Regions from separate parts of the Actinoplanes sp. NBRC 101535 genome, predicted to be linked through region 2. Evidence: riboswitches for the same ligand, from Rfam matches in the RefSeq annotation. Region 2 holds a riboswitch; each other region holds the start of a gene.
The links. Region 2 has a riboswitch for cyclic di-AMP ahead of QSK32_RS45655 (transglycosylase family protein). Riboswitches for the same ligand answer to the same signal wherever they lie in the genome.
Positions count from the first base shown of each region.

Region 1: it holds a riboswitch for cyclic di-AMP, as region 2 does, so the genes downstream of both, QSK32_RS11140 (C40 family peptidase) here and QSK32_RS45655 (transglycosylase family protein) in region 2, are expected to answer to the same signal.
Region 3: it holds a riboswitch for cyclic di-AMP, as region 2 does, so the genes downstream of both, QSK32_RS08615 (C40 family peptidase) here and QSK32_RS45655 (transglycosylase family protein) in region 2, are expected to answer to the same signal.
Region 4: it holds a riboswitch for cyclic di-AMP, as region 2 does, so the genes downstream of both, QSK32_RS43175 (C40 family peptidase) here and QSK32_RS45655 (transglycosylase family protein) in region 2, are expected to answer to the same signal.

Region 1 is NZ_BSSY01000003.1:468,769-476,308, reverse strand. It holds gene ftsL (cell division protein FtsL) at 1-595, opposite strand, end outside; gene rsmH (16S rRNA (cytosine(1402)-N(4))-methyltransferase RsmH) at 817-1,905, opposite strand; gene mraZ (division/cell wall cluster transcriptional repressor MraZ) at 2,132-2,563, opposite strand; gene QSK32_RS11145 (hypothetical protein) at 3,226-3,555, shown strand; gene QSK32_RS11140 (C40 family peptidase) at 3,968-4,816, opposite strand; cyclic di-AMP (ydaO/yuaA leader) riboswitch at 4,823-4,946, opposite strand; gene QSK32_RS11135 (MurT ligase domain-containing protein) at 5,417-6,640, shown strand; gene QSK32_RS11130 (type 1 glutamine amidotransferase) at 6,630-7,346, shown strand; gene QSK32_RS11125 (TVP38/TMEM64 family protein) at 7,392-7,540, shown strand, end outside.
Region 2 is NZ_BSSY01000034.1:26,915-34,454, forward strand. It holds gene QSK32_RS44555 (class I SAM-dependent methyltransferase) at 76-702, shown strand; gene QSK32_RS44560 (saccharopine dehydrogenase family protein) at 655-1,878, opposite strand; cyclic di-AMP (ydaO/yuaA leader) riboswitch at 2,189-2,363, shown strand; gene QSK32_RS45655 (transglycosylase family protein) at 2,364-4,643, shown strand; gene QSK32_RS44575 (YybH family protein) at 4,848-5,213, opposite strand; gene QSK32_RS44580 (LysR family transcriptional regulator) at 5,284-6,156, shown strand; gene QSK32_RS44585 (ATP-binding cassette domain-containing protein) at 6,172-6,945, opposite strand; gene QSK32_RS44590 (ABC transporter permease) at 6,942-7,540, opposite strand, start outside.
Region 3 is NZ_BSSY01000002.1:778,609-786,148, forward strand. It holds gene QSK32_RS08595 (hypothetical protein) at 1-145, opposite strand, end outside; gene QSK32_RS08600 (nucleotidyltransferase domain-containing protein) at 147-731, opposite strand; gene QSK32_RS08605 (dTMP kinase) at 872-1,657, shown strand; gene QSK32_RS08610 (sigma-70 family RNA polymerase sigma factor) at 2,180-3,181, shown strand; gene QSK32_RS08615 (C40 family peptidase) at 3,337-4,302, opposite strand; cyclic di-AMP (ydaO/yuaA leader) riboswitch at 4,315-4,447, opposite strand; gene QSK32_RS08620 (DUF3817 domain-containing protein) at 4,663-4,983, opposite strand; gene QSK32_RS08625 (hypothetical protein) at 5,022-5,456, opposite strand; gene QSK32_RS08630 (GAF and ANTAR domain-containing protein) at 6,015-6,854, shown strand; gene QSK32_RS08635 (antibiotic biosynthesis monooxygenase family protein) at 6,976-7,284, opposite strand; gene QSK32_RS08640 (MDR family MFS transporter) at 7,371-7,540, opposite strand, start outside.
Region 4 is NZ_BSSY01000029.1:26,135-33,674, forward strand. It holds partial or broken gene QSK32_RS43165 (hypothetical protein) at 1-66, opposite strand, end outside; gene QSK32_RS43170 (AAA family ATPase) at 224-1,603, opposite strand; gene QSK32_RS43175 (C40 family peptidase) at 1,818-2,810, opposite strand; cyclic di-AMP (ydaO/yuaA leader) riboswitch at 2,827-2,959, opposite strand; gene QSK32_RS43180 (M56 family metallopeptidase) at 3,079-3,987, opposite strand; gene QSK32_RS43185 (BlaI/MecI/CopY family transcriptional regulator) at 3,984-4,340, opposite strand; gene QSK32_RS43190 (cytochrome ubiquinol oxidase subunit I) at 4,421-5,836, shown strand; gene cydB (cytochrome d ubiquinol oxidase subunit II) at 5,848-6,828, shown strand; gene QSK32_RS43200 (hypothetical protein) at 6,992-7,168, opposite strand; gene cydC (thiol reductant ABC exporter subunit CydC) at 7,200-7,540, shown strand, end outside.

The DNA.
Region 1 (7,540 bases), on a different contig from region 2:
AGGCTTGTCCGGTCCCGGCCTGACCGGTCCCGGCTTGTCCAGTCGCGGCTTGTCCAGTCGCGGCCTGACCGGTCGCGGCCTGACCGGTCGCGGCCTGACCGGTCGCGGCCTGACCAGCCGCGGTCGAGGCGGACGCGGACGGCGTCACCGTCGACAGGTTCGGCTGGGCCACCGGTCCGACCGTGCCCTTGCCCGGCTTCGGCGGCCTCACGATCTTGCCGTCCGGCAGCCGGATCATCGCCGGAGTGCCCGGCACCAGACCCTGCTGACGCGCCATCGCCGACAGGTTGCCCGGACCGGACACCTGGATCAGCTGACGCTCCAGCTCCTGCTGCTGCGTGTCGAGCCCGGCCCGCTCCTTCTGCAGGGCGTCCAGACGGAAGGACTGCTCCATCGTCTTGGTGTTGATCAGGAGGATGCCCAGCACGCCGGCGAGCACCACCACGATCACCGAGGCGGCGAAGGTGACCCGCGGCGCCCGGATCGGCAGCGGTGGCGCCACCCACAGGCGGGGCCGCGCGTCCGGCATCCCCGGCGCCTCGCCGGGAACGTCAAGTGCCAGAGCCGCGGTGCCCTCGACGGGCGCACCGGTCACGGGTTTCCCCTTGCCGGACCGCATCCCTGAACGGCGCGTGTCGGATTGACCACGGCGCGTGTCGGCCGACGACCTCGTCGAGCCGGCGTTCGTTGCGGACTGGCGCACCCCCCGGGCGCCAGTCCCCTCGCCGGCCTCGCTCATCCGGCGTCCCCGCTCACCGTCCCCGGTGCGCGGCCGCTCGGCCCGGCCCCCCGGCCGAGGCGCGGCGGATCGCTCGCTCATGATCGTCCCTCCCCCTCCTGTTTCGCCCCCGGGCGTAACCGCCCTTGTCCCCCACCCGTTGACACCCGTGGCCGCTCGCGGCCGGCCATCGGTGCCCGGTCGTACTTCCGTCCCTGCTCCCGCTCGTCGATCCGTTCCACCGCTCGCAGCTTCACCGAGGCAGCCCTCGGGTTCTCCGCCACCTCGGCCTCGGTCGGCGGCTCCGACCCTCGGGTCAGCAACCGCATCGACGGCCCGGTGCCGGGCAGCTCGACCGGAAGGTCGACCGGCCCGGTGCTGCGCACCCTCGCGGTGAAGGCGCGCTTGACGATCCTGTCCTCCAACGATTGATAACTCATCACCACAAGTCGCCCGTTGATCGCCAGAGCGTCCAAAGCGGCGGGAACCGCGGACTCCACCGAGTCCAGCTCCCCGTTCACCTCAATGCGTAGTGCCTGGAACGTCCGCTTGGCGGGATTACCACCCGTTCGCCGCGCGGCGGCCGGGATCGAGTCCTTCACCAGATCCGCCAACCTCGCCGTGGAGGTGATCCGGTTCTTCGCCCGCTCCCGCACGATCGTCGAGACGATCCGCGTCGCGAACTTCTCCTCCCCGTACTGCCGGAGGATCCGCACCAGCTCACCCGGCTCGTAGCCGTTGACGACCTCCTCGGCGGTGGCGCCGCGGGACTGGTCCATCCGCATGTCCAGGGGGGCGTCCTGCGCGTACGCGAAACCGCGGTCCGCCTCGTCCAGCTGGAGCGAGGAGACCCCGAGGTCGAACAGTCCGCTGTCGATCGCCGGAATCCCGAGTTCGTCGAGCACTCGCGGCAGCTCGTGATAGATCGCGTGCACCAGGTGCGTGCGATCGGCGAACCGGGAGAGCCGGTGCCGGGCGTGGGCGAGAGCCTCGGTGTCGCGGTCCAGTCCGATCAGGACCACGTCCGGGAATCGTTCGAGCACCGCCTCGGCATGCCCGCCGAGACCGAGCGTGAAGTCGACGTGGACGGCGCCCGGCCGGCCCAGGGCGGGAGCGAGCAACTCGAGGCAGCGCTCGAGCAGCACCGGCACGTGCGTGCCCCGCGGCTCCCCCATGACGACCCCCATTGCCCCACCATCTTGCGTCTCACCCGGCTCTTGCCGTGCCACACCGGCCCGGCCGCCATTCCGTACCACCAGATCCCCATCCGCTCATGTCCTATGCCCAATGAACCGGGCTCGGACACGCGCCTGGCGCCGGGGAAGAGGCGCCAGGAGCGGGAGCGGCTGGAGATCTCGAGGTACGGCAGCAGTGGCGTCCGGGCCGGTCACAAAGGCCCACCGAGTGCACGCCCTACAGTCCGCCGGGCAGCACCCCCTCCTCGATGTCGGCGAACTCCTGCTCGCTCGCCGCGAGGTAGTCCTCCCAGGACTGCTTGTCCCAGATCTCGACCCGAGTGCTCGCCCCGATCACCACGAGGTCGCGCCCGAGGCTCGCATAATCGCGCAGGTGGGCCGGTATGGTCACCCGCCCCTGCTTGTCGGGCACCTCGTCGTGAGCACTGGCGAAGAACACCCGGCCGTAAGCCCGGGCGGCCTTGTTGGTCACCGGCGCCTCACGTAGCTGACCGGCGATCCGCTGGAACTCCGGCATCGGGAACACGTAAAGACAGCGCTCCTGCCCCTTCGTGATCACGACACCTCCCGCCAGCTCGTCACGGAACTTGGCCGGGAGGATCAGCCGGCCCTTCTCGTCGAGGCGCGGGGTGTGTGTGCCGAGGAACATCCGGCCCCAACCCCCTTGCCGTGGCGTTCCGCTCCTTCGCGGAGGGAGTCGGACCACCTGTCAACTCGGGCCGGCAGGTCCCGTCTCGTTCCTCGGTCCTGCCACTGCGCCCCACTCTACTCCACTTCCCTCCACCTGCAACCCGAAAGCAGCCGCTCGCGAGGCCTTTTCGCGGACGTAATCCCTGTTCACAGGCGGTGGAGCGCAGTGGAGCGCTCTTCCATGATCCACTCCGTCCGGTTTCCGACATGGAGCGCTCACAGTCCCGTATGACCCACTTTCCAACCCGACTTTCCACCCCCCACACCCGCCCGCCGCGCCCCCCGGGAGGAAAGTGGAGGGACGCCACAAACCCCCCACCCCCTCCAGTGGAGCGAAGTGGAGCCCTCTCACCCGCCCCGCCCCTCGACGCCCCGCCCCGCCCCGCCCCGCCCCGCCCCGCCCCGCAAGCCCACACCCCTGCGAGCCCACACGTCACCAAGGGCAACCCCGACCCTCCACCCGACCGAACCCAGCCGTCGCCCACGGCCGACTTGCGGGCGCCGAGGAGGCGTGGCTGACGGCCGGACCCGGTCAGCCGTCGCCCACGGCTAACTTGCGGGCTCAGCGAAGCCATCCGCGACGGCCGGGGCTAGACATGTTTCGTCATCAGGGTCCGCGTGGTGAGTTCAGCCGCCCATCCCGCCCGTATTCACCACACCGCCACGGGCGTGGTGACTTCGGGCGTCCAGCGCGCCCGTAATCACCACACCGCCACGGGCGTGGTGACTTCGGGCGTCCAGCGCGCCCGTAATCACCACACCACCACGGGCGTGGTGATTTCAGGCGTCCAGCGCGCCCGTAATCACCACACCACCACGGGCGTGGTGATTTCAGGCGTCCAGCGCGCCCGTAATCACCACACCACCACGGGCGTGGTGATTTCAGGCGTCCAGCGCGCCCGAAGTCACCACGCGGATGGGCTTCGCACCCTGACCACGAAACGTGTCTAGATCAGCCGTCGGCCATGGCTGGCTTGCGACTTCACAACAACCACCCACGACGGCCAAGCCACCCGAGCCGCCACCCACGGCTCCCCGACCGCCCCACAAGAACCACCGACGACGGCCGAGCCTGCCCAGCCGTCGGCTACAACTAGGGTCTCGGACTCGGTCGCGGCCACGGCGTGAGGCGGGAAGCCGGGACGGTGCGGGACGGCGCGGGACGGCGTACACCGTGAAAGCGGGCCCGGCCGACGCAGGCGGCGGCAGAAGGGCGGAAACGCGCGTGGGGCCGTGACCCCACCAGGTCACGGCCCCACAACGCGTACTTCACCACGGCCGGCACGCCACCACGCCGCCTGACCGGTTACACCTTACTTACTGCACCCGCTGCGCTACTGCGCCGAACGGGCACCGGGGAGCGTCATGCCACCAGTCGGCGTACGACGTAGTTGCTGCTCCAGATCTTGTGCTTGCCGACCCGGGCGCCCGAGTGCGGCGAGTCGTACATGTATCCGTTACCGGCGTAGATGCCGGCGTGGTACCCGTACGACCCGTTACGGAAGACGATCAGGTCGCCGACCTTCTTGTTGCTCTTGGCGACCTTCTTGCCGTAATTCTGCTGGGAGTTCGCCTTGTGCGGCAGGGACTTGCCGGCCGCCTTCTTGTAGACGTACTTGGTGAACCCCGAGCAGTCGAAGCGCTTGGGCCCGGACGAGCCGTACTTGTACAGCGCGCCCTTGTGCTTCTTCGCCTCAGCGAGGATCTTCGCGCCACTCGCCTTGACCGTGATCTTCACCTTGTCGGTGGAGACCTGGTTGTAGCCCGTACCCGTGAAGATCGTCCGCACGTACGCCGTGGTCTTCGGCTTCGCGGAGAGGGTGACCGCACCGCTGCTGCTCGTCTTCGTGGCCAGTGTCTTCCACTTGCCACTGGACAGGGTCTGCAGACGGACGGTGCCCTTGGCGACCTTGCCGGTCTTGGGGTCGATCACCTTGGCGGTGACCTTGACTGCGGATCCCCACTTGATGCTCTTGCTGGCCGCCTTGGCGGTCAGCTTGGGCGTGACCTTCGCGGTGGCCACCGTGGTGGTCGCCGCGACCGGAGTGACCGTGGTCGGTGCGACCTCGGTCGTCGTCGCTGCCGCCGAGGCGGCCGACCCGGCCATGAGCTGGCCGGCGGAGAGGCAGAGGCCCAGGGACAGTGCGGCAGTGCCGGAACCGACGACGGTACGACGACGGGCCTGGCGGTGACGCGCTCTGTATTCGTGCACGGTAGAGATATCCCTCCGGCACGCCTGCGAGGTTAGCTGTCGGGTTCGGGCGGGAAGGTTGCCCGGCCGCACAAGGCGGCTTCACCCCAAGGTCTTCCCCGCTCGCCGCCGGATGTGGCGGTGACGCGGAGGACCGGTATTGGTTCCCCCGTCCCCGCCCCCGAATGCCTTGTTCGTGTCATGCAGTGGTTCCTCTGTCGCACCGACCGACCCGGGGCAGGGCTCGGCGTGAACCGGTTCGGTACGACCGGCGAGCGGTTGCCCCCGGCCACACCTTGGTACCCGAACAACTCCATGATCGTCAGCACCAGTTCCGCCACTCTCCGTGACGTCGAAAGTGGTCACTGTCCATTTTGTTACCGCCACGAGACAAATGCCGCTACCTCAAGTGAGCAGTTCAGTACGATCCGTATAAATCAATGGGTGAACCAGAACACATAAAAACCGAGACCGTCACCCGTTCGAAACACCGAATTGCCCCGACCGGCGGAAATGCCTCCGCCCGTTCAGCCGACCCCCCGACACCCGTTGATCGAGCCGTTCCGGCCACGCGACGTAACAACGGCTTCCGGTACCCTCGCTGGCGTGACGGACGGGAAATTGCCACTCATCGCCAAGGTCGCGACCACCGCGTCGAAGACCGCGGCCGCGCTCTCCAGAGCCGCGGGACGCGGCGACGGCTCGGTGATCGGCGGCTGGATCGGCCTCAAGATCGACCCTGACCTGCTGGCCCACCTCTCGTCCGGCCGGGCCGTGGCGCTGGTCTCCGGGACGAACGGGAAGACCACCACCACCCGCTTCACCGCGGCCGCCATCGGCGTGCTCGGACGGGTGGCCACGAACTCGTACGGCGCCAACATGCCGACCGGCCACACCTCGGCGCTGGCGAAGGAGGGCCACACCCCGTTCGCCGTGCTCGAGGTGGACGAGCACTACATGGCCCAGGTCATCGAGGCCACCCGCCCCCGGGTGGTGGCGTTGCTGAACCTCTCCCGTGACCAGCTCGACCGGGCGAAGGAGGTGGCGATGATGGCGCAGATGTGGAAGACCACCCTGGGCCAGCACCCCGACATCCGGGTGGTCGCCAACTCCGACGACCCGATGGTGGTCTGGTCCGCGAGCAGCAGCCCCCAGGTGACCTGGTTCAGCGCCGGCCAGCGCTGGCAGGACGACTCGTTCGTCTGCCCGGAGAGCGGCCACCCGATCGAGCGCTCCGGCGGCGACTGGTGGTGCACCGGCTGCCCGCTGCGCCGGCCGAAGCCGCAGTGGTCGGTCGAGGACGAGGGCGTCATCGACCCGCGCGGCGACTGGCACCTGGTCAAGCTGCAGCTGCCCGGCCGGGTCAACATCGGCAACGCGGCCACCGCGCTCGCCGTCGCCGCCGAATTCGGGGTCCGCCCGATAGAGGCACTCCCCCGGCTCGCCCGGGTGACCTCCATCGCCGGCCGGTACGCTCAGGTCGAGCGGGACGGCCGCAACATCCGCCTGCTCCTGGCGAAGAACCCGGCCAGCTGGCTGGAGGCCTTCGACATGGCCGAGCAGGCGCCCACACTGCTCTCCATCAACGCCCGCGACCCCGACGGCATGGACACGTCGTGGCTCTACGACGTCGACTTCTCGCCGCTGCGCGACGGCCGTCCGGTGCTGATCACCGGTGACCGTGCTTACGACCTGGCCGTCCGGCTGCAGGTGAACCAGGTGCCGTTCCGGCACGTACAGAGTTTCGACGAGGCGCTGGCGAGTGTTCCGCCCGGCCGCCTCGAAGTGATCGCCAACTACACGGCGTTCCAGGACATCCGAGCGGAGTTGGACCGTGTCAACTGAGTCCCTGCGGATCGTGTGGATCTACCCCGATCTGCTCTCGACCTACGGCGACCGGGGCAACCTGCTGATCCTGGCGCACCGGGCGGCCGCCCGTGGCATCCCGGTGGAGACCTACGAGGTCCGCTCCGATCAGCAGATGCCGACCACGGCCGACGTCTACCTGATCGGTGGCGGCGAGGACGGACCGCAGGCCGCGGCCGCCCAGCGCCTGATCACCGACGGCGGCCTGCACCGGGCCGTCAACCAGGGCGCGGCCGTCCTGGCGATCTGCGCCGGGTACCAGTTGTTCGGGCACTCCTTCTTCGCGAAGGGGCAGAAGTGCGCCGGTCTGGGCCTGCTCGACCTGTACTCGGACCGGGGACCGACCCGCGCCGTCGGCGAACTGCGCGGTGACATCGACCCGCGGCTCGGACTGCCCGCGCTGACCGGCTTCGAGAACCACGGCGGGCGTACCCATCTGGGGCCGAACGCGACACCCCTGGCCAAGGTCACCGCCGGCATCGGCAACGGCGACCAGACCGAGGGCGCCTGGGCCGGCAAGATCCTCGGCACGTACTCGCACGGTCCGGCGCTGGCTCGCAACCCAGCTATAGCCGATCTGCTCCTGCGCTGGTCCACCGGCGCGGATAGGCTTGCGCCCCTCGACGATGCTTGGGCCGAACGGCTCAGGGGGGAGAGGCTCGCCGCCGCGGCGAGCCCGGCCTGACAGACGGATCCTGGACCGACGATGAAGTGGGGACGGTAAGCCTGTATGACCGACATCCTGATCGCCCAGCGGGGCGCCGGTGTGGCCGCGGACTCTTCGGCGGCTCCGGCCGCCCCGCAGGTCACCAGCATCGCCGCGGACCCTCAGGCCGGCCCGGTCGCCGCGCAGGCTGCCCCGATGAGCTGGAAGCGCCG
Region 2 (7,540 bases):
ACGGCGCTTGACCTGCGGAGAAGTCGAATTAGGACTCTTTTGTGAGATCTTGCATGCGTCGTGCAGGATTACTCCATGTCGTCCTCACACTGGGCCGCCTACAACGCACGGCAGGCGGCACGACCGGTCCGCGAGCTGTGCCGTCGCGTGATCGACCTGGCCGGCCCGGGACGCGCCCGGACCGCCGTCGACCTCGGATGCGGCGCCGGACGGGAGACCCGGGCGCTGCTCGACGCCGGCTGGCGGGTGATCGCCCTCGACGGCGAACCCGGCACCCCACAGCGCGTCACCCGGACCATCGGCGGGCGGCACCCGGCGCTGGAAATCCGCGTCCAGGACTTCACGGAGATCCGCGAGCTGCCCGACGCCGATCTGATCTATGCGGGGTACGCGCTGCCACACCAGCCACCCGCCTCCTTCGACCGGGTGTGGGCGGCGGCACGGGCGGCACTCCGGCCCGGCGGGTGGCTCGCCGCGGACCTCTTCGGCGACCGGGACTCGTGGGCGGGCAACCCGCAGCTGACCTTCCTCGAAGAGGGTGAGCTGCGGGAACGCCTTCACGGGCTGGAGATCGTGCACTGGCGGGAGGAGGACGCGCCGGGGCCCGCGTTCAGTGGGCCCAAGCACTGGCACGTCTTCGAGGTCATCGGCACTTCACCGGCCGGCGGGGTGGACCGTGATCTCGACGCCGGCCGCCCGTAGCCGGTCGACCAGGGCATCGCCGAGAGCCGTGGCGGGAGTCAGCACCCCACCCTCGGACTCGGGAAGCCTGTCCCGGTCGAGGACGAGCGCGAGAGCGGACTCGCCGAGCATGACGGCGGTCGCCGCGTACCCCGGATCGCCTTTCGCCCGGAACCGGGCACGATAGCGCTCACCCTCCACCGTCGTGGTGAAGATGTCCACCGTGAAATGCCCGTTACGCCGGGTCTTCTCATCCGGGCCGGTCCCGGGTCTCGGCAGGATCCGGTCCAGCAGAAAACGCGTCGGCGGCACGGCCAGACCGAGGAAGAGACCGGTCAGGCCCATCTTGAGTCCGAAAGCGAACACCGGCGACAGCGGGGAGGCACCGACACTCACCGCCTCCCGGTAGCGGAACCGGCGACCGTAGGCGTGACCGCGCAGAGCGTTGCTGCGCCGCACCACCCGGGTGTTGTAGGAGGCCATCACGAACGGCGCCAACTGCCCGCGCAGACTCGGATCCACATCGGAGGCGGGCACCGAGACCATGTCCGGCTGGCGGCCCAGGTCCGGCTCGGCGTCGCGATCAGGAGTCAAGGAGTACGGGCTGGCGGCGGCCCGTCGCAGCGCGGGATCACTGCGTACCGCGTCCACCTGACCGCGCATCGAGTCGATCGTCCCGCCGCTGATACCCCCGGACAGACTCGTGACCACGAGCGTGGTGTCGGTGAGTTCGCTCCGGACATGCTTGTGGAGCACGTGAACGCCGATGTCGGACGGGATCGAGTCGAAACCGCACGAGTGCACGATCCGGGCACCGGTCCGCCGCGCCGTCTCATGATTCGCGGCGATGCTGTCCCGGACGAACAGCACCTCACCGCTCAGATCCAGATAGTCGGTGCCGGCCTCGGCACACGCGTTGACCAGCGGAAGACCGTGCCGCGCATAGGGGCCGACGGTCGTGACCACCACCCGTGTGCGGGCGGCCATGGTGGTCAACGCGTCCCGATCACCGGCGTCCGCAACGATCACGGGCCAGTCGACGCCCAGCCGTGCGCGTACCGACTCCAGTTTCTCCGGTGAACGGCCAGCCAGTGCAATTTGTGTTTCTGGTGGAGCATTCTCGGCCAGGTGTTGCGCCACCAGCGCACCGACGAAACCGGAAGCACCGTAGACGATCACATCGAAGTCGCGGCTCATGGCTGCCGATTGTGCACCCTGGGTGGAGGGTCGGCTACTGGCAGGTAGTTGGTGGTTATCCCGCAAAGGCCGACCAAAGCGTCTAATTTACGAGAAGGCGCCACCTGCCAGCCTCCGGGTTGGTGCACCATCACCGTGCTTCACACGCCGGTGAGCAGCACCGCGCCGGCCTTGCATGCCGGTGGCAGCATCGCGGCCGGCGTTTGTGCGCCGGTGGCGGCACGACACCGGCTCTGCATGCACGGTGGCAGCACGACACCGGCTCCGCATGCCGGTGACAACACCATCCGGCGGCCCGCACGCGGGCACCGTGGCCGGAACGCCGAATCCTTGCCGCCGGCCACGGACACGAACCCAGGCAGGGAGCGGGGGACCCACACGTTCCTCGGCGCTGACACGCGCCTCGGGGTGAAGCCGCACACGACGCGACCGGGCACCTCTGCCCGAACCCGACAGCTGACCTCGCAGGCGTGGAGGAAGCTCAGATGCATCACATACGTAAGCAGGCCGTTGTCGGACTCACCGGCACGATGGTCGCGTTCTCGCTGCTGGGCACCGAGTCGGCGGCTTTCGGGGCCGAGGTCAACTGGGATGCGGTAGCCCGCTGCGAATCAGGCGGCAACTGGCGGATCAACACCGGCAACGGCTACTACGGGGGCCTGCAGTTCACGCGTGGCACGTGGCGCGCCTACGGCGGGTCGAAGTTCGCCGGGACCGCGAACCGGGCCAGCAAGAGCGAACAGATCCACGTGGCGGAGCGGGTGCTCCGCGGCCAAGGCATCGGCGCGTGGCCGACATGCGGCAAACACGGCCGCCGGGGTGTCTCGTCCGCCGCGGCCCGCAAGGCGGCAGCCGAACGCAGAGCAGCCGCAACGGCCCGCGCGGAAGCCCGAGCGCAGGCCAGAGCGGAAGCCCGCAGGCAAGCCGCCCAGCGCAGAACAGCCGCCCGCCAGGCCTTGGCACAACGCCAGGCGGAGGCCCGCCGACGCGCAGCGCTGCGAGCAACCGAGATCCGCGAGAGGGCGATCCGCGAGAGGGCCCTGCGAGAGGCCGAAGCCCGCGAGTTCGCCGCCCGAGACGCCGCAGCCCGAGACGCCGCAGCCCGCGAGGCAGCCGCCCGCGAGGCAGCCGCCCAGGCGGACGCAACCCGTAAGACGGCCGCTCAGGAAGCGACAGTCCAGACCGCTGATGTACGTGCGGGTCAGAACACGGATGTACGTGCGGGTCAGAACACGGATGTGCGGACAGGGAAGAGCACGGCCGGCTCTGACGACACGAGCCGGAAGACGGCATCTCAGACAGCCGAAGTGCGCACAGGCAGAGACCCCGGCAGCGCCGGCAGCGCCGCCCAGAAGGCGACGGCCCCATCCGCCGGTGTGCGTGCGGGCAAGAACACCGGCGGCGTCGGCAGCGCCGCTCAGAAGGCGCCGGCCAAGACCGTTGAGGTGCGCGGGGGCGGGGGCTCATCGCGCGGCAGCTCGGACGAGCGACGTTTGGCGCGACCCGGGACGCAGGTCCGCGACGGGAGCGAGGTAACTCCGTCAGACGGCGCGTCGCGCGAAGTGGCCTCTGAACAGAATCGGATCATGCATGAGGCCGCGGCATGGGAGAGAGTCACCCGGCTGCGGATTCTTCGGCTGACGGGTCAAAAACGCCCCACCGGGGCCGCCACCGCTCAAGCTCAGACCGGTAGCGCGGCGGGCGACGGAAAGCGCCTCGATCCGACTGGACAACGACAGCGGCCAGCAGGACCGGGCACGGCAGAGCGAACGACAGCCGGACTTGGGGCAGCGGAGCAGGGGACGGCTGAGCGGGAGACGGCTGAGCGGGAGACGGCTGAGCGGGAGACGGCTGAGCGGGAGACGAAGGGGCGGGGGAGGATTCGTAGTGCGGTGCGAGTGGTCCTGGAAACGCGCCAAGGCCGTGAAATGCGGCTGGCCGCGACGCGGGCGGACGCGATCCGGCGGCAGATCGAACGGGCTGCGGCCGAGCGGAAGGCCTCGCTCAAAGCGGTAACCGCCTTCTCCGGTGCGGCAAGCGTGAGCGCGATCAGCCTGGTGCGTGGTGGCGGCACGCTGCTGCCGCGGAACCTGGCTGGTCCGACGCCTCCCGCGGGCGCCCCTCCTGCGGGGGCCCCTCCCGTGTTGGCGATTCCTGACGTCGCCGCCTCGGGATGGACCACACCGAGTCCGACCGCCTCCGGGGCGATGGCTCCGGGACCGTTCGTGCCCGGGCCGATCACGCCGGGCGTGGACCTCCCGAGCCCGGTGCCGGTGCGCGCCGAATCAGCGACATCGGGATCGACCGGCACCACACAGGGCAGCACGAGTTCGACCGGAACAGGGCTGACCGCGACGATGATGGCGGCTGTGGTGCGGGACCTGCGGGCTGACGACGCCGGCCGGACCCGAGCCGTCCGGATGAACCAGGTCGCGATGGCCAGTGCGGCCAAGCCGTTCCTACGGCCCATCCCCGGACGACCAGTCGCGGGACGGCCGATTGCCGGACGACCCGCCGGAGGACGGCCGGTTGCCGGACGACCCGCCGGAGAACGGCTCAGCACTGGCGGAACTGGCCGAACCGGCGGAACGGTGCGGAAGGGTGGCGTAGGAATAAGCGTCCACGTCGTGCGCCACGGTGACACACTGACCTCCATCGCGGCTCAGCACGACATCACGGGCGGCTGGCGTCATCTTTATCGCCTGAATGATGAGCTTCTGCGTAGCCCTCACCTGCTTTACCCCGGCCAGCGCATCACGCTGTGACCGTGGCGATCCGGCCGTCCCCGAACTCGCGGGACGGCCGGACCCATGCTCGCCGCGGCCCCGAAGGCCACAGCGAGCACAGCGACGCGCCTCATAGCGGGCACGACAGCACCCCTTACAACGGGCACGGCAGCACGCGTCACAACCGAAACGACAGCACGCGTCACAGCGAGCACGGCAGCGGCGTGTTTCACGGCCACGCGGTCACGGGGTGGGGTCGACGAACTCGGGCTGGTCGAGGACTCGCAACCAGGTGCCGTCAGGCTGCCGGCGGACGACCTGGGCCCGCGCGCCGGAACCGTCCTTCGGTGGCGTCGAGGTGAGCGCCAGGTCTCCGCTGATCAGAGTGGGCAGCGGCTGCTCGGGCTCGAACTGTGGCATCCGGGGAAGCAGTTCCTCCCACAGCTTGTGGATCGCGGCGCGACCGCGGGTCTGCGAGCCGGGCGGGAAAGCCATCACGGCGTCCTCCTCGTAGAGCAGCGACAGGCCCTCGGCATCCTTGGCATTGGCGCGCTCGACGAAGAGACGCGTCAGGTCTTCGGGCTGGTGAGCCTTGGCGTGTTCGGTCATGCCTCCACTCTTCCCCTCCCCCGATAACAAGTCCAACGCATACTTCTCATGACAACTACAATCCTGACTCATGGATCTGCGTCAGCTCGAGTACTTCGTCGCGGTCGCCGAGACCGCCAGTTTCACGCGGGCGGCGGAACGCGTACACATCACGCAATCCGGGGTCAGCGCGCAGATCAAGGCCTTGGAGCATGAGCTCGGTGCCCGGCTCTTCGACCGCAGCGGCCGGTCCGCCCAGCTCACCGAGGCGGGGTCGGCGGCTCTCCGGTACGCCCGTGCCGCGCTCGACGCCGCCGCCGATCTCCGTGACTCCATCGACGACGTGTTCGGACTGGTCCGGGGGCGGCTCGCGGTGGGCATGGTGGTGGGCTGCGAGGTGACCCCGCTCTTCGACGCGCTCGCCGCATTTCATCACGCGCACCCGGACATCGAATTGGAGTTGCAGGAGGCGAACTCCGATCTGCTCGTCGCCCGCGTACGCACGGGCAGCCTCGACATCGCACTCGTCGGCACCGCCGGCGAACCGCCGGAACACCTCGAGAGCCACGTGATCGTGAAGGAACCGTTGGTGGCGTTGACTCCGCCGGACAGCGAACTCGCCACGGTGGGGCGGCTCTCGGTGACCGGGCTTTCCGCGTACCCGATGATCTCGCTCCCGAAAGGCACCGGAATCCGCGACGTGCTCGATCAGGCCTGTGCCGCGCAGCGTGTCACGCCCGACATCGCGCTGGTCGCGACCTCACCGAACACGGTTGCCGGACTGGCGCGGCGCGGACTGGGCGTGGCGGTGCTGAGCGAGTCGATGGCGGCCGCATACCCGGATCTGACAGCCGTTCCGATCGACGGCATGGACATCCCGGCGCTGCTCGCATTGGTGTGGCAGGAACGGAGCAGCCCCGCACTGGCCGTCTTTCTCGAGCATTGCCGGACGGCATTCGCCTGACGGACACCGGGCGCGTCACCCGTCGGCATCCGGTGGGGGTGCGGCGCCGGTCATGATGGCCACCGCGTCGGACATCGAGTGGGAGCGCGGGGTGACGACCGCGATGCGGCGGCCCAGTCGCTGGATGTGGATGCGGTCGGCGACCTCGAAGACGTGCGGCATGTTGTGGCTGATCAGGATCACCGGCAGGCCCCGGTCACGGACGTCGCGGATCAGCTGCAGGACCCGGTTGCCCTCCTTCACGCCCAGGGCCGCGGTCGGCTCGTCGAGGATCACCACCTTGCTGCCGAACGCCGCGGAGCGGGCCACCGCCACCGCCTGGCGCTGGCCCCCGGAGAGCGACTCCACGGCCTGGCCGATGTTCTGCAGGGTCGCCACGCCGAGCTCGCTCATGTGCCGGGCGGCCTCCGACCGCATGTGCCCGCGGTCCAGCATCCGGAAGACCGATCCGAGCAGCCCGGGCCGGCGCTCCTCCCGGCCGAGGAACAGGTTGTCGGCGATGTCCAGACCCGGGGCGACCGCCAGCGTCTGGTGGACCGTCTCGATGCCGGCCGCCCGAGCCTCCAGCGGATTGCGGAACCGCACCGGTTCGCCGTCCAGCAGGATCTCGCCGCTGTCCGGGACGATCGCACCGGACAGCGCCTTGATCAGGCTGGACTTGCCGGCACCGTTGTCGCCGATCACCGCCAGGATCTCGCCGGGCAACAGCTCCAGATCGCTGCCGTCGATGGCGACGACCCGGCCGTACCGCTTGGTCAGGCCGGTGGCCTGCAGCACCGGGGTGGTCACGTCCGCACCCTCCTGATCCACTGATCCAGCGAGACGGCGGTCAGCACCAGCAGGCCGATCGCGAACCCCTGCCAGACCACCTCGACCCCGGCGAGCTGCAGGCCGTTGCGGAACACCCCGACGATCAGCGCGCCGATCAGGGTGCCGATGACACCGCCCCGGCCACCGAACAGGCTGGTGCCGCCGAGCACGACGGCGGTGATCGAGTCCAGGTTGTACTCGGTGCCGACGTTCGGGCTGGCCGAGGCGAGACGTCCGATGAGGATCCAGCCGGCCACCGCGTACAGCAGGCCCGCGGTGGTGTAGACCGAGAACAGCACCCGGCCGGTACGGATGCCGGCCAGGCGGGCCGCCTCCCCGTCGTCGCCGGTCGCGTACACGTGTTTGCCCCAGGCGGTCCAGGTCAGGGCGTACCAGAAGAACCCGAACAGGATCAGCATGATGATCGAGCCGTAGCTCAGCTGGAAACCACCGATCCCGATCGCCTCGCCGGTCCAGGTCATCAGGCCCGGCATGTCCGTGCCACGGACCGTCTCACTGTTGCTGACCACGGCGTTCAGCGAGAAGAAGATGGTCAGCGTGCCGAGAGTGACGA
Region 3 (7,540 bases), on a different contig from region 2:
CGTCGCGGCGCTGCGCGCTCTCCACCTCGCCGCCCAGCACCACCGCGTTCTCCCGGCGGTGCACGGTGATCCCCTGCTCGGCGATCCGGTCGTGCTCGGTGAGCAGCCGCTGGATCTCGGCCTCCAGATCGATCTGACTGGTCATCTCAACCCCCTACCCTCAGTGCTGGCTGGTCCGGATGGGGCACGACGTCGAGGCGGTCGAGAAGCACGAAGAAGGCCTCGGCGTACGGCGACGCGCTGGTCTCGCTGCGGACCCTCTCCCAGTCGATCTGCTCACGCAGGGAACGGGCGACCGGAAGCCCGGTGGCGAAATCGCAGTAGTGCTGGCTGTAACTGAGCAGCTTGTGCACCATCAACCGGGTGGCGGAGAGCACCGGCATGTAGATCGCCTCGACCGAGATCTGCTCGGTGTCCTGAAGCGTCTCGTCGGTGACCGGCGACTCCACCGGGCGGTAGATCAGGTCGGCCATCCGGCCCTCGTCGTAGACCTTGACCAGCCAGTCCTCCGGCGGCTGCTCGGTCTCGAAACCGACCGCGGCGAGCTCCTGCAACGCCCGGTCCTTGTCCTGCTCCCGGATCAGGAAGTCCACGTCGTGATCACTGGAGTACCCGCCGCGGGCGTAGACGGCGAAACTCCCGCCCAAGGCGAAGGGTATGTCCGCACCCTTGAGCGTCGAAGCGACGCGCTTCAAAGTGACGGCCAATCCTTCGTCCACACGGTGTGGCATGGCGACCTCCTGTCCCGAACCGATCTGTGAACGACTACCCGGAGTGGCGACACCTTGAACCCCCGCGGGCCATTCTGGTACGTGGGAGGGGCACGGTGACGGGGAACGCAACGTGCACACCCGGGCTACCGTCAGTTGGTATGGCTCTCCTCGCGCAGTCACCCCCGGTACACGCCGGCGTACGCTCCATCGCCCTCGTCGGCATCGACGGCTCCGGCAAGACCACCCAGGCGCACCGTCTCGCCGACGAGCTCGCCGCCACCGGGCTGCCCGCCGAGTACCGCCGCAACGCCGGGGGACGGCGCTGGGTCGGCCGTCTCGCCGCGGTCCTCGGCAAGGCCGACGCCCATGGCCGGGCCGACGCGGAGGACCTGATCGGCCGGCGGGCGATGCTCGGTGTCGAGTCGGTGCTGCGCTGGTTCGCCATCCTGCGCACCCTGCTGGTCCGGATGGTCAGTCCGGGCCGGATCACGGTGCTCGACCGGTACGCCGCCTGCCAGTTCGCGAGTCTGCGGGCCCGGGGCGCCCACCCGCGGGCGGAGCGGCGGGCGCGTCTGGCGTACCGGCTGTTCCCCGCCCCGGACCTGACGTTCTACCTGTCCGTCGACCCCGAGGTCGCCTACGAGCGGATCGAGCGCCGGGGGTACGACCACGAGACGATGGCCTATCTGCGGGCGGCGGTGGCGGCGTACCGCTCGCTGCCGGAGCACCGTGGTTTCGTGGTGATCGACGCGAACGGCACCCCGGACCAGGTCAACGCCGCGATCCGGGCCGCGCTGGCCGCCCACGCCCGGGTGGCGCCGGTCCCGGTGACGGTGCCGCCGCAGCGGTTCCCGCTGGTCCGCGCCCGGACCCTGCTGCTGGCCGCGGCCCCGCTGCTCGCCGGTTTCGCCGCCCTCAGCTGGCAGCTCGCCGAGGTGCTCTGACCGGTCGTGGTCACCCGTACGGGTGTGTGCTCTTCCTCACGGATGGGGTCGAACCGGCCGTCACCTGGGAATGTCTCCGGCTTCGGGGATGTCACCCGAGTGGGCGAGTGAACTGCGGCGCGGCGTGGCGCATTGTGGCCGATGGTCCGGTCCGCCACCGGTGGGAGATCTTTCCGGCGGCTGATTGTTTCAAGCTCGTCGAGGCTCGGCCGATGCTGCACATGAACCCCGGAGGCGTTAATCCCGTACTCCGGGGTGACGGACGTCGCGAGGCCCAAGGTGATGCCCGTCGCTGTGACGACTGGAGGCCGATGGTGTTATGAGTCGCGCGAGGGGTATCCGGCTATCGACGTGATGGACATCCAACGATCGCACTCAGCTACCGCGCACGGGGTTCTCAGGTGACACCCAGGCATTCGTGACACTTTCGATCCACCAGCCGGAATCAGTGCGAGCAGCAATTTGTTACGTAGATGTCAGCAACCGCAATGCACGAGCTGCGGACGTTACGGGAGAGGGCTGATGGACGCAGGTAATGCCCGTAACAGGGTTAGTGACGGCAATGAGGGGACCGTGGGCAACGTGGAGAAGAACACCGTGATGCGTACCGACCAGGTCGCCGAAGAACGCGACCTCGTCGGAGTCTACCTGCACGAGATCTCCCGGACGCCGCTGTTGGACGCCGCACGAGAGGTCGAACTCTCCAAGGCCATCGAGGCGGGACTCTTCGCCGAGCACCTGCTCGAGAGCGGCGAGACGCGGCGCGGCGTGAGCCGGGAAGAGCTGGAACGGCTCGTGACCGAGGGCCAGCGCGCGAAAGACCTGTTCATCCGAGCCAACCTCCGCCTGGTCGTGTCGATCGCCCGGCGTTACGTGCGGTCCGGCATGCCGATGCTCGACCTCATCCAGGAGGGCAACACCGGCCTGGTGCGGGCCGTCGAGAAGTTCGACTACGAGCGTGGTTACAAGTTCTCGACGTACGCCACCTGGTGGGTCCGCCAGGCGATCTCCCGGGCCATCGCCCAGCAGGAGCGGACCGTCCGCCTCCCCGTGCACCTGGTCGAAGACGTCAACCGGATGCGTAACGTCACCCGTCAGCTCGTCCGTGAGCTCGGCGGCGACCCGGAGCCCGAGCAGATCGCCGCGGCCCTGGGCGTGACCGTCGAGCGCGTCAACGAGCTCACCCGCTGGGCTCAGGACACCGTCTCGCTGGACACCCCGGTCGGCGACGACGGCGACACCAACCTCGGCGACCTGGTCGCCGACAGCGATGCCCCGTCGCCCGAGGAGATCGTGCTGAGCGCCCTGGAGCGCCAGCGCATCGAGGGCCTTCTCAACCACCTGGACGACCGCTCCGCCGGCATCATGCGGGCCCGCTACGGGCTCGAGGACGGCCGGGAGCACTCGCTGACCGAGGTCGCCTCGCGCTTCTCGCTGAGCCGCGAGCGGATCCGTCAGCTGGAGATCCAGGCGCTCGGCCGGCTGCGTGAGCTGGCCCGGGCCGAGGGCCTGCAGGCCGCCTGAGACCGGCCGGCCGGCTCCCCGTGAGCCGGCTCGGCCGCGCGGCGGCGGAGTGAGCCGGCCGGACTGAGAGCGGCAGACCACCTGACGACACCGCCACCACGACGAAGAAGGCCGGTACCCCGCGAGGGGTACCGGCCTTCTGTCGTACGCGGGTGTTACTTGACCCGGCCGTAGCCGTTCGGGGTCATGATGTTGATCGTGCGGTGCAGCACGTCCCGGCCCGCCGACGGCGCGTCGATGATCATGCCGCCGCCGACGTAGATCGCGACGTGCGCGTTGGACCGGTAGAAGACCAGGTCACCGGGCTTCAGATCGGCCTTGCTGATCCGGGCGGTGGCGCTGTATTGCGCGGCCGCGTTGTGCGGCAGCGACTTGCCGGCCTTGGCCCACGCGGCCGAGGTGAGACCGGAGCAGTCGTACGAGTCCGGACCGGCGTCACCGAAGCCGTACGGCTTGCCGATCTGGTTGAACGCGAAGGTGACCGCGGTGCCGGCCGAACCCGCGATGGTCGGGATCGTGCCGGTGTAGCCGCCGCTGCCGCCCTCGGTGGGGGAGCCGTAGACCGTCTCGCGCATGTCGTAGAGGTCCTCGAGGTCGCCCTCGATCTTCTCCTTGCGGTCGGCCAGTTCCTTGACCTGAGCGGCCTGCTTGGTCTCGGTGGCCTTGAGGGCCGTCTGCTTCTCGGCGTACGTCTGCGTGGTCTGGGTGAACGCGTTGATGTCCGCCTGGTTCGCCTGGGAGATCTGCTCGAGATAGGCCATCTTCTCGAGCATGTCGTCCTTGCCGCCGCCGAGCAGCACGTTGACCGCGCCGACCCGGCCCTGGATGTAGGACGTGGAGGCGATCGTCTGAACCTTGGCGGTCGCCGAGGCCAGCGCGACCTCCGTGGGCTTCAGCGACTCCTTGAGCTTCTTCGCCTCCGCCTTGGTGTCCTTGAGGTCGATCCGCATCGCGTTGTACGACTCGGTGACGTCCTCGAGCTTCTCCTCGGCCGTCTTGATCTTCTTCTTGAGCTCAGACGCGGAGGGAGCCGCCTGTGCGGCCGTGGCGCCGGACGCGGCGACGGCGAACGCGGTCAACGCGACCACGAGCGCCCGGAGCCCGGTTCGGGGGTGTGGCACTGGTAAGGGGCCTTTCTTCCGCTTGGCCGCCTACCGGGTTAGCTGACGGATTCGGGCTGGAAGAAGTAGCCCTACCGCTTGCGCGGATTCACCCCACGTAGTGGTTCCCCGGCTCGCTTTTCACGGCAAACGGCGCCCACGGGGAGGGCGCCGGGAGCCGCACGTGATTCGGCGGCGCTGGCCGGTGCCACCGAGGGTTTGTGGCTGCGGACCGGACCAACCGCATTAACTTATCGAGGCGGGAAAAGAAATCAAGGCCCGGGGGCCGGGTTTCTACCATTAGCCGGACTTGTGTGGTTAATCCTGATAACGCGCAGTCATTTGATCACCGCTAAGCGTTAAAGCCGCCCGCCGGTAACACTATTCGCTCAGTGCCGGTTCCAGCGAGTGAACGATCCAGCTCTTGGTGACCCGGCGCTCGGCCCAGAACGAGAAGAACGGAATCGTGCCGGCCAGCATCACCAGGATCATGCGGGGGAAGGCCCACTTCGCCCGGCGCGCCAGATCGAAGGTCAGCACCAGGTAGACCATGTAGAGGAAGCCGTGGAACGGGCCGACCGTCTCGACGACGACCGGGTTGCCGCCGATGTACTTCAGCGGCATGCCGATCACCACGAGAAGAATCAGGACGACGCCGACGATCCAGGCAATGGTCCGGTAACGGGTGAGGGCTCCCTGCACGGCGAACGGCTCCTTCTCGATATCTGCCGGTGAAACGGCTATTGGGGGATGCGACCGGGATAGTCGGCCGGGCGGGCGCCGGGGTGGGCCGCCAACCAGGCGAGATAGTCGTTGTACGCGGTCAGCTCGGGATCGTCGGCCGCGGGAGTGGCCGTCCGGGCGGCGACCCGGACCGGGCGTCCCAGCGTGACCGGCGCGCCGGGCGTGCGGTCGGCGGTGGCCGGCGTGGGCGTCTCCGCCACCGGCTCCTCGACCACGCCGCTGACCTTGTGGCGGGCGAGCTGCACCTCACGCCACCAGATGAAGATCACGAATCCGCCGAAGGCCGGCCACTGGAGCATGTAGCCCCAGGAGACCGCATTGCCCGAGGAGGCGCGGCTGAACTGCCACCAGCCGAGAAGCAGGCAGCCCACCGTCAGGATCACCGCGAGCAGGTGACGGGCCAGCCAGGCCGGGGTCCACAGCCCTTTCATGCACCCGAGCGTACCGGCGTGTCCCCGGTGTCCGTCCGCTCGGTCCGGCCCGGAGACGATCACCATGGTGCTGATGTGATTCACGTCACGATGACTGCCGGAATCCCGGTGGCCTACCGACAGTTGTGAACAGATGCCGGTGTGCCCAGTGTCCCCGGGCCTCACCCTTCGCCTGCACGGAATACCAGTTCGGCTGGAGCCGTGTTGAGCCTTTCGCCGCGAGGCGACCTGCACACCGGCATCTACCTTCGGCGCCGCCCCGGATCATCCGGGGCGGCGCTGCCGGTCTACCGCCCGGCACCGCGGCCCGGTTCCGTCTGGCCACCCACCCACCCGCCCGGCGCGGCCTCCTGGCCGGTCTGGTCACCCGCCCGGCGCGGCCTCCTGGTCGGTCTGGTCACCCGCCCGGATGTGTCCGGGTTTCACGCCCGGTTTCGTCCGGCTTCGTGTCGGGTTTCCGGCAAGCTTCCATCGGTGAGACGGGGTTAAACGGACAAGACCGCCCGTTCGGGGCACGTCGCCGACATCTTTCCGGATCGACGTGGCAGTATCCGTCGGGTGTCTGCCCCGCAACGTCGCGTCCCGGCCGCCCAGCGCGGCGCCCGGCCGGCCCGGCGCGCCCGCCTCGCCGCGGCATCCTCCTTCCTCGGTCCGGCCCGTCGATTCGCCGCTCTGCCACGCCGGAGCAAGTCCTCCCGCCCAGCCCCGTCCACGGCGGGTGGGCCGCACCCGGTCGAGCTGGCCGGCCTGCTGAACGAGTTGACGGTCCGGCTGCTCGGCGCGGACACCCTCACGCACGCTCTGGACCGGCTGGCCGCCTTCGGCGCGAGCGCCCTGCCCGGCGTGGTCCGCTGCTCGGTGGTGCTGATCGGCGAGGGTGGCCCGCTCACCCAGACCGGCGCCGGCCGGGCGGGGGAGAGCTTCGATCTTCTGCAGTACGCCGGAAGCGCAGGTCCCGGGCTCGAGGCGGCCCGGACCCGCTCCCTGGTGATCAGCACCGACCTGGCCGCCGACGAGCGGTGGCCGGAGCTCACCGGCGCGGCCCGCTCCGAGGGCGTTCGGGCGGCCGCGGTGATCCCGCTGGACGTGCGGCGGACCGCGGTCGGGGCGTTCAGCGTCTACCTGGACCGGGACGGCGACGTCGGACCGGACCTGCTGGTGACCGCGATGGCAGTGGCCGGACAGGCCGAGCTGCTCCTCGGCGAGTTGCGCCGCCGGGAGGCCCTGACCGAGGGCGCCGAGGTGGACCGCGCCGTCGGCGTGATCATCGCCCAGCGGGGGTGCAGCGTGCAGGAGGCCTACGCCGTCCTGCAGGAGAGCTCCCAGCGACTCGGACTGGACCGGCGCATCGTCGCCGAGCGCCTGGTGGCCGCCGCCGCCCGCAAAGCCACCGACTGACCCCCTCGACCCGCTCCCGGGGCGGTGTGGAGACGTGCCGGTGATTCTCCGCGTGAACCTGTCGAGGGGTGTGGTGAGTCCGGGCCCGGTGCGTGCCTGAACCCACCACGGTGGTGCCGGGTCAGGCCGGCTTCTCGACGTGCTCGACGACCTCGAACTCCAGCAGGGAGGCACCGGTGGCCACCGGGCTGCGGTCACTGCCGGCGTGGGCGGCCTTGGCCCGGCCGTTCGACCACTCCTGGAAGGCCTCCTCGGTCTCCCAGCGGGTGTAGACGAAGTAGCGGGTCTCGCCGGCCACCGGGCGCAGCAGCTCGAACCCGAGGAAGCCGGGGGAGCCCTCCACGGCCCGCCGGCGGGCGGCGAACCGCTCCTCGAGCTGGGGGCCGGCGCCCTCCGGGACCTCAATCGCGTTGATCTTCACAACAGCCATGGCGCCACGCTACTGCGCCGGACCGGGGACCCGGGCCGGCGCGGCGGGGTACGGGAGTGTGCTTCTCCCGTACCCCCAGAAGGAGCTCAGCCGTCGGAACCTGCCTTGACCCCCTCGGGGTCGGCAGGCGCGGGCCCGGAGGCGCCGGTGTCCTTCTCCGCCTGTTTCGCGGCGGCGGCGCGCTGCTGCTGGGCCGAACCCTTGGCGAGCGCGATCTCCGGCAGGAAGAAGACCACGATCAGGCCGAGCAGCATGA
Region 4 (7,540 bases), on a different contig from region 2:
ACCCCAATTCACCACACCGATGGGGGTGTGGTGAATACGGGTGGTCAGCGCGCCCGAAGTCACCACGCAGGCGGACCCTGACTGCGAATGTGGCTAGTCCGGTGTGCGCCGGCGTCTGCTGGGGCGGCTCGGCTGCCGGGCCGGCGGTGACGGTGGCGCCTGGCTCGGGCCGCATTGGTGGGCACCGGGCCGGGTCAACGGATTTTGCGCTTCTTCAAGCGGGTCAACGGATTTTGCGCTTCTTCAAGTAGGCGGCCAGGTCGTCGTATTCGCCGCTCTCGTTGGCGAACATGGCCACGTTGCGGGCGGTGGCGAACCAGCTGTCCGTGGACGGGCGGACCTCGCGGGCGGCGGCCAGCATGTCCGCCTGGCTGATCATGCGGACTTCGCCGGTGGCGATGGAGTCGCGCATGGCGTACTCGGCGGCGGTCTCGCACAGGTGGGCCAGGTCCGCGCCCGAGTAGTGGTCGGTGGCGGCGGCCACCGCGTCGAGGTCGATGCCGGCCACCGGGCGGTCCCGGAGGTGGTACTCCAGGATCGCGGCGCGGGCGGGGCCGTCCGGCGGCAGCACCAGCACGGTGCGGTCCAGGCGGCCGGGGCGGCGCAGGGCCGCGTCCACGTCCCATGGTGCGTTCGTCGCGGCCAGGACGAACACACCGTCGTTGCCGCCGTCCACGCCGTCGAGTTCGGTGAGGAGCTGATTCACCACGGTACGCATGGACGACTGCAACTGGCTGCGTTTGTGCCCGAGGGCGTCGATCTCGTCCAGGAACAGTACGCACGGGGCGTGGCCGCGCGCCGATTCGAACAGGTCGTGGAGGTTGCGTTCCGAACTGCCGATCCACATGTTCAGTACGTCGGTGATGCTCAGCGAAATGAACGAGGCGCCCATCTCGCCTGCCACCGCGCGCGCCAGGAACGTCTTGCCACAGCCGGGCGGGCCGTAGAGCAGCAGACCACCGCGCAGGCTCTTACCGAACAGGGTCCGCAGTTTCGGGTTCCGCAGCGGGCCGAGGAACGACACCTCGAGACGCTTCTTGACGTCGGCCATGCCGCCGACGTCGGCGAGGGTGACGCCGGAGCGTTCCACGTCGAAGGAACGGTCGGCGTGGCCGCGGACCGGGTCGACGCCATCACCGGACGACGAGCTTTCCGGCCGGGAGAAACGCGGCGGAACCACATCGCCGAACTGCTGTTCCATCGCCGCCCAGTCGATACCTGACGGCGGAATCGGACCACCGGGCCCGGAAGGAGATGCAGTCTCGGAAGGAGATGCGGTCTCGGAAGGGAATGCAGGCGCGGAGGGGGATGCAGGCGCGGAGGGGGATGCAGGCGCGGGAGGAGATGCAGGCGCGGAGGACGGAGCGGAAGGGGCTGTCGGCACGGGAGGCGACGGCGGGACGGGGTTGCCCAGTGCCCGGGCCATCAACTGCTGTGCTCCGACGTTCGCGGGATCCTGGGCCAGGGCCTGCGCGACGTGCCCGATCGCCTCGGCGCCACGGCCCGCGGCCACCAGCATCTCGGCCAGGTGCAACCGCAGTGGCAGGTCGTCCGGCTGGGCCTGCACCGCCGCGGCGAGGCTATTGATCAAGGCATCGCTCATGACAGGCGATTATGCCCGCGCCGGTGGCCGGCCTGCTCACGGCAAGCCGGGGCCGCGCTCGCTCGACGCCGGGTTGAGACCTGAAACACCGGATGGCGACGGTACGGGCTCAGGCCGTACCCCCGAGAAGGCCGGCCTGAAGGGGAGAGAAGGTGGAAGGCCGCCCACACCGAAGTGTGAGCGGCCTTCCGGAGAACAGCGGAACAGGAGCCGATCAGGCCGGCCGCCGGTATCCGGCGATCGAACCCGGACTTTCGATCTTCGCCATCCGCACGTAGTCGCCCGTGTGCGGGGCGTGCACCATCATGCCGCCGCCCACATAGATGGAGACGTGGTGCAGATCGGAGCCGTAGAAGATCAGGTCACCCGGCTGCAGTTCGCTGCGGCTGACCGACTTCGTGGTGCTCCACTGGGTCTTCGTGTAGTGGTAGAGACTGACGCCGACCGATCCCCACGCCTCTTTCGTCAGGCCGGAGCAGTCGTAGCTGCTCGGACCCTCCGCGCCGAAGACGTAGGGTTTGCCGATCAGGTCGCACGCCTTCTGGGCCGCGCGACCTCCCCGGTCGTTGGTGTAGTCGACCGGGCACGGACCGATCTTGAGTCCGCTCTTCGAGACCGTGGCGCTGCCGTAGGCTTCGATCCGGAGGTCCTGGAGCTCCTCGACCTTCGCCTCGATCGTCGTCTTCTTGGCCGAGAGGTCCTTGTCCCGGACGGCGATCTCGGCTGCCATCTTGTCGACGTCAGCCTTGTCGGCGGCGTACTTGTCCCGCAGTTTCGCCACTTCGGTGATGGACGCCTCCTGCCGGGAGGCGATCTGGTCGAGGAGTGTCAGCTTGTCCACCAGGCCGGTCGGCGAACCGGTCACCAGCATCGCGTTCATCGCGCTGGGTGGCCCCTGGATGTAGGCGTCCACCGCCAGGCCACGGACCTGCACCATGGCGGCATCGACCTTCTTCTGCAACGGCGCGAGGGTCGCGGCAAGCTCTTTCTGCTGTTTCTTCAGCTCTTTGAGCTTGCTGTGCACGTCGTTGTACTCCTCGATGACGGGCTCCAGCTTGTTCCACTGCTCGTCGATCTGATCTTCGATCTTCGAGGGGTTGGGTGCCGCGTGGGCGGCTGCCGGGCCCGTGACAACAACTCCGGCCGCCGCGACGGCACAGAGCACGATGCGCAGAAAACCGACGCGACGCGCGCCTATCCGCTTCACGTGGGTGTGTTGTCCTTTCTTCCTACTCAGCCGCCGACCGGGTTAGCTGACGGGTTCGAGCGGGAAGCACGCCCGGCCGCGTTTCCGCGGCTTCACCCCATGAACCTGGGTTCCCGGCTCGCACGAGGGCGATTAGGCGGTGGTCCGTCAGATCGGCCGGTTGGACGATGGGGGACTGCCGAACCGGGGACAACCGTACTCGGATCATGCGGGCAAATGAAGCGCGCATCGTACCGGAAACCCTGCGCACCTGCAGTAATACCGAGGGTTACCGAAATGGCCATGCGTCGAGGGCCCGAGCCAGCCAGGGCACCACGAGCACTACGGTCGGTAACACCAGCAGGCCGATCGCGGCGGCCGTGGCGAGCACGGTGAGGGGCCGCGACGAGCGTGCCGGGCCGGCCATCCGATCGAGCCTCCGCCGCGTCTCGGCGGCCGGGTCGGCGGGCGCCGCCTCACCGAGGGGCGCCGGGTGGGCGAGCCGGGACAACGCGGCCCGCAGCGGTTCCGGCCCGGTGCGGCGGCGTGCGGCGTCGTCCGCCACCATCTCCAGCAGCAGGTGTACGGCGTCAAGCGACGCCCGGCTGCGCAGTGGTGCCGGGACCGCCTGGTAGAACGCGGTGAACGACTCCATCACGAGTTCATGCCGGTGCCGCAGGTGGGCCCGTTCGTGGGCCAGCACGGCGTCGACCTGTTCCGGGTCCAGGACCTGCAGCACGGCCCCGCTGAGCACGACGCGCGGCGACCGTCCGGGCACGCAGTACGCCAGGGGCAGCGCGCCGTCCAGCACGCGCACCTCGGCGCCGCTGAAGGTGCGGCGCTGCTCGGCCCGGTCGAGCAGGTCGACGAGCATCCGGTGCCGCGCGCGCCGGGCCCGGGCGCGGTAGCTCACCCGGACCAGGGAGATCAGCAGCCGGATCACGATGAGGGCCGCGACCGCCAGCGAGAATCCGAGGGCCACCACCGTCTCCGGGTGCCGGGCGCCGGCCGCCCGGGACAGCTCCTCCGGGGCGGCGAGCACCACGCCGAGCGCGCAGAGGACGGCGGTCAGGGTCAGTGCCTGCCAGAGCAGCACGCCGGCGACCGGTGACCGGTCGGGCCAGCGGGCGTGGGCGAGGATGCCGGGTGCGATCAGCGACAGGGCCAGGCCGAGCGCACCGAGCGCCAGCGCGGTCACGACCGGGTCGTGGAGCGGGCCGCTTCGATCGCCGCGGCCAGGGCGTCCGGTGGGAGCTGCCCGACGAAGTACGCCAGGGCGGCGTCCCGGTCGGGGGTGGAACTCAGGGCGTCGAGCATCACCCCGGCGGTCATCTCCTCGCGGGTCTGCGCGGGGGCGTACCGGTAGGCGCGGTCGGAGCGTTGCTGCAGGACGAGACCCTTCTTCGCCAGCCGGTCGAGGACCGTCATGACGGTGGTGTAGGCCAGGTCACGGTCGCGGCTGAGCAGGTCGTGCACCTGTCGCACGGTCAGCGGTGCGGGCGCGTCCCACAGCTTCGTCATGACCTCCCGTTCGAGGTCGCCCATACCCATGTGGGGCAGTCTACGTCACCGCGTCGTACTACACGTCGTAGTATCTACTACGAAGCGTCGTAGAGGGGTGGGCCTGATCCATGGACGTGCTCGACTTGACCCGGCTGCAGTTCGCCGTGGTGACGATCTATCACTACCTGTTCGTGCCGCTGTCGATCTGTCTAGCGGTCACGGCGGCCGGTCTGCAAATCGCCTGGATGCGAACAAACAACGATAAATACTTACATCTCACGAAATTTGTGGGAAAGTTGCTGATTGTCACGTTCGCGGTCGGCGTGGTGACCGGTCTTGTGCAGGAATTCCAGTTCGGCTTGGGCTGGAGCGCCTTCGCCCGGTTCTACGGTGATGTGTTCGGCCCCACACTCGCCATCGAGGGCATGCTCGCCTTCTTCCTCGAGGCGACGTTCCTCGCCCTCTGGTACTTCGGCTGGGAGCGGCTCCCCCGTAGGGTGCACGCCGCCACCATCGTGGTCGTCGCCGTCGGCACCCTGCTCTCCGCGTACATCATCCTGGCCGCGAACTCGTTCATGCAGAACCCGATCGCGTACGCCCTGGATCCCGAGACCGGGCGCGCCCACCTGACCAGCTTCGCCGAACTGATGACCAACGAGGTCGTACTGGCCGCGTTCCCGCACACGATGGCCGGCGCGGCGATGGCCGGCGGCGGGGTGCTCCTGGCGATCGGCATGTGGCGGGCCCACGCCGACCCGGCGTTCACCACCCTCGGCCGGATCGGCGCGTGGACCACCCTGCTCGGCGGTCTCGGCACCGCGATCAGCGGCGACCACCTGGGCAAGGTGATGACCGCCGTGCAGCCGATGAAGATGGCCGCCGCCGAGGCGCTCTACGAGACCACCACCGGCGCGCCGTTCTCCGTCCTGGCGATCGGCGAGCTGGGCCACGACCGGCCGTTCTTCAGCATCGAGGTGCCGTACCTGCTGTCGTTCCTGGGTACCGGCTCGTTCGGCGGGACCGTCCAGGGCATCGACGACCTGCAGGCGCAGTACGTCGCGGAGTACGGCCCCGGCAGTTACGTCCCGATGATCCCGGTGGCGTTCTGGACGTTCCGCCTGATGATGGGCGCGGGCATCGCCGCGATGGCGTTCGCCGCCTTCTACCTGTGGAAGAACGCCGGCTTCACCAAGCGGATCCCGATGATGCCGGCACTCCTGCAGCCCGGCACCGGAACACCCCGCTGGTTCATGAAGCTCGTCCTGCTCGCCCCGATGCTGCCGGCCGCCGCCAACACCTTCGGCTGGATCTTCACCGAGACGGCCCGCCAGCCCTGGCTCGCGTTCGGCATCTCCACCACCGCCGAGGGCATCTCCCCCGGCCTGACCAGTGCCGAGGTGATCGCCTCGCTGGCCGGGTTCACCCTGGTCTACGGTCTGCTCGCGATCGCCTGGATCCGCCTGGTCGTGCACCTGTCCCGCAAACCGCTCCGCGAACCCGAGAAGACCACGGACGCGGATCCCGAGCCGGCCCCCGCCTACTAGGAGCACCCAGCATGATCACGTTCTGGTTCGCGGTCCTCGTCCTCGCCTGGGTGCTCTACTTCGTCCTGGAGGGCTTCGACTTCGGCGTCGGCATCCTCACCCCGATCCTCGGCCGCGACGAGCACGAGCGCGGAGCCGTCATCCGTACGGTCGGCCCGTTCTGGGACGGCAACGAGGTGTGGCTGGTCGCCGCGGTCGGCGTCACCTTCGCCGCCTTCCCCGACTGGTACGCCGCGTGGATGTCCGCCCTCTACCTGCCGCTGGTCGGCGTCCTGCTGCTACTGGCGGTCCGCGGCGTCGCCCTGGAGTTCCGCGGCAAGCACGACGCGCCGTCCTGGCGCCGCCGCAGCGACCACCTGCTGGCCTGGAGTTCCGGCGGCATCGTGCTGCTCTGGGGCGCGATCCTCGGCGTCCTGGTCGACGGTCTGGCCCTGCGCGCCGACGGTGAGGTCGCGGGCACCGGCCTGAGCCGCAGCCTCGGCCCGCTGTTCTCCCCCGCCGCCGGGCTCGGCGCGCTCGCCGCGCTGCTCGCGGCGATCCTGCTGGGCGCGACCTTCCTCTCCCTGCGCACCACCGGCCCGGTCCGCCGCCGGGCCCGCGACCTGGCCCGCCACACCGGCACGTTCGGCGCGGTCGCCCTTCTCGTCCTCGGCGTGAGTACGGGCAACAGCATGGCTCTCGCCGCCGCGGCGATCGTGTTCGTCGCCGGACTGCAGGCGCGCCGTGCCCGGGAGGCGACCGCTTTCGGCGCCGTCGTGGTGGCCGTGGCCGCCACCGTCGTTGCGATCTTCACCGTGCACGGTGACGTGGTCCTGCGCAGCACTCTGGACCCGGCGTGGTCGCTGACCCGCGAGTCGGCCGCCGCCGGCCCCGAAGCCCTGAAGATCATCACCGTGGCCGGGGTCCTGATCCTGCCCGGCGTGATCGTCTACCAGCTCTGGTCGTACTGGGTCTTCCGCCGCCGGGTCGCCAGCGAACGAGTCCCCTCGTGACACCCACACCCACAACCCCCGACTCCCCCGACTCCCCCGGCTCCCCCGGCTCCCCCGGCTCCCCCGCCTCCCCCGACTCCCCCGACTCCCCCGACTCCCCCGACTCCCCCGCCTCTCCCGCCTCTCCCGGCGATCTTGGTGCGGAAGCCACCCCCATCGGTGGTCAACGCACCAAGATCGCCAAAACGAGCGGCACGGCAATCGGCGCGACGAACGGCACGACGAACGGGGCGGCAAACGGCACGGCAAACGGCGCGACGAACGGCGCGGCAATCGGCACGGCGAGCGGCGCGACGAACGGCACGACGAACGGCACGACGAACGGCACGACGAACGGCACGGCGAGCGGCGCCAAGGTGTCGCGGGGGCCGGTGGATCCGCGGCTGCTGAGGCACGCGGCGGCCAGCCGGGCCGGCATCGGGGTGCTGACGCTGATCGGCGCCGGTCAGGCCGCCGCCACCCTCGCCGTCGCGGTCGCCCTGTGCCGGCTGGTCGCCGGGCCCCGGGACCACGCGGTGGTCCTGCTCGCCGGAGCGTTCGCCGTGCGCGGCCTGCTGGCCTGGCTGGAACAGACGGTGGCCCGCCGCACCGCGGCCCGGGTCACCGACGAACTGCGGCGCTCCCTGGTGACCGCCGTGCTCCGGCGCGGTCCCGCCTGGGTGGCCGCGTTCGGGGCGGGCCGCCTGACCACGGTGCTCGGCACCGGGCTCGA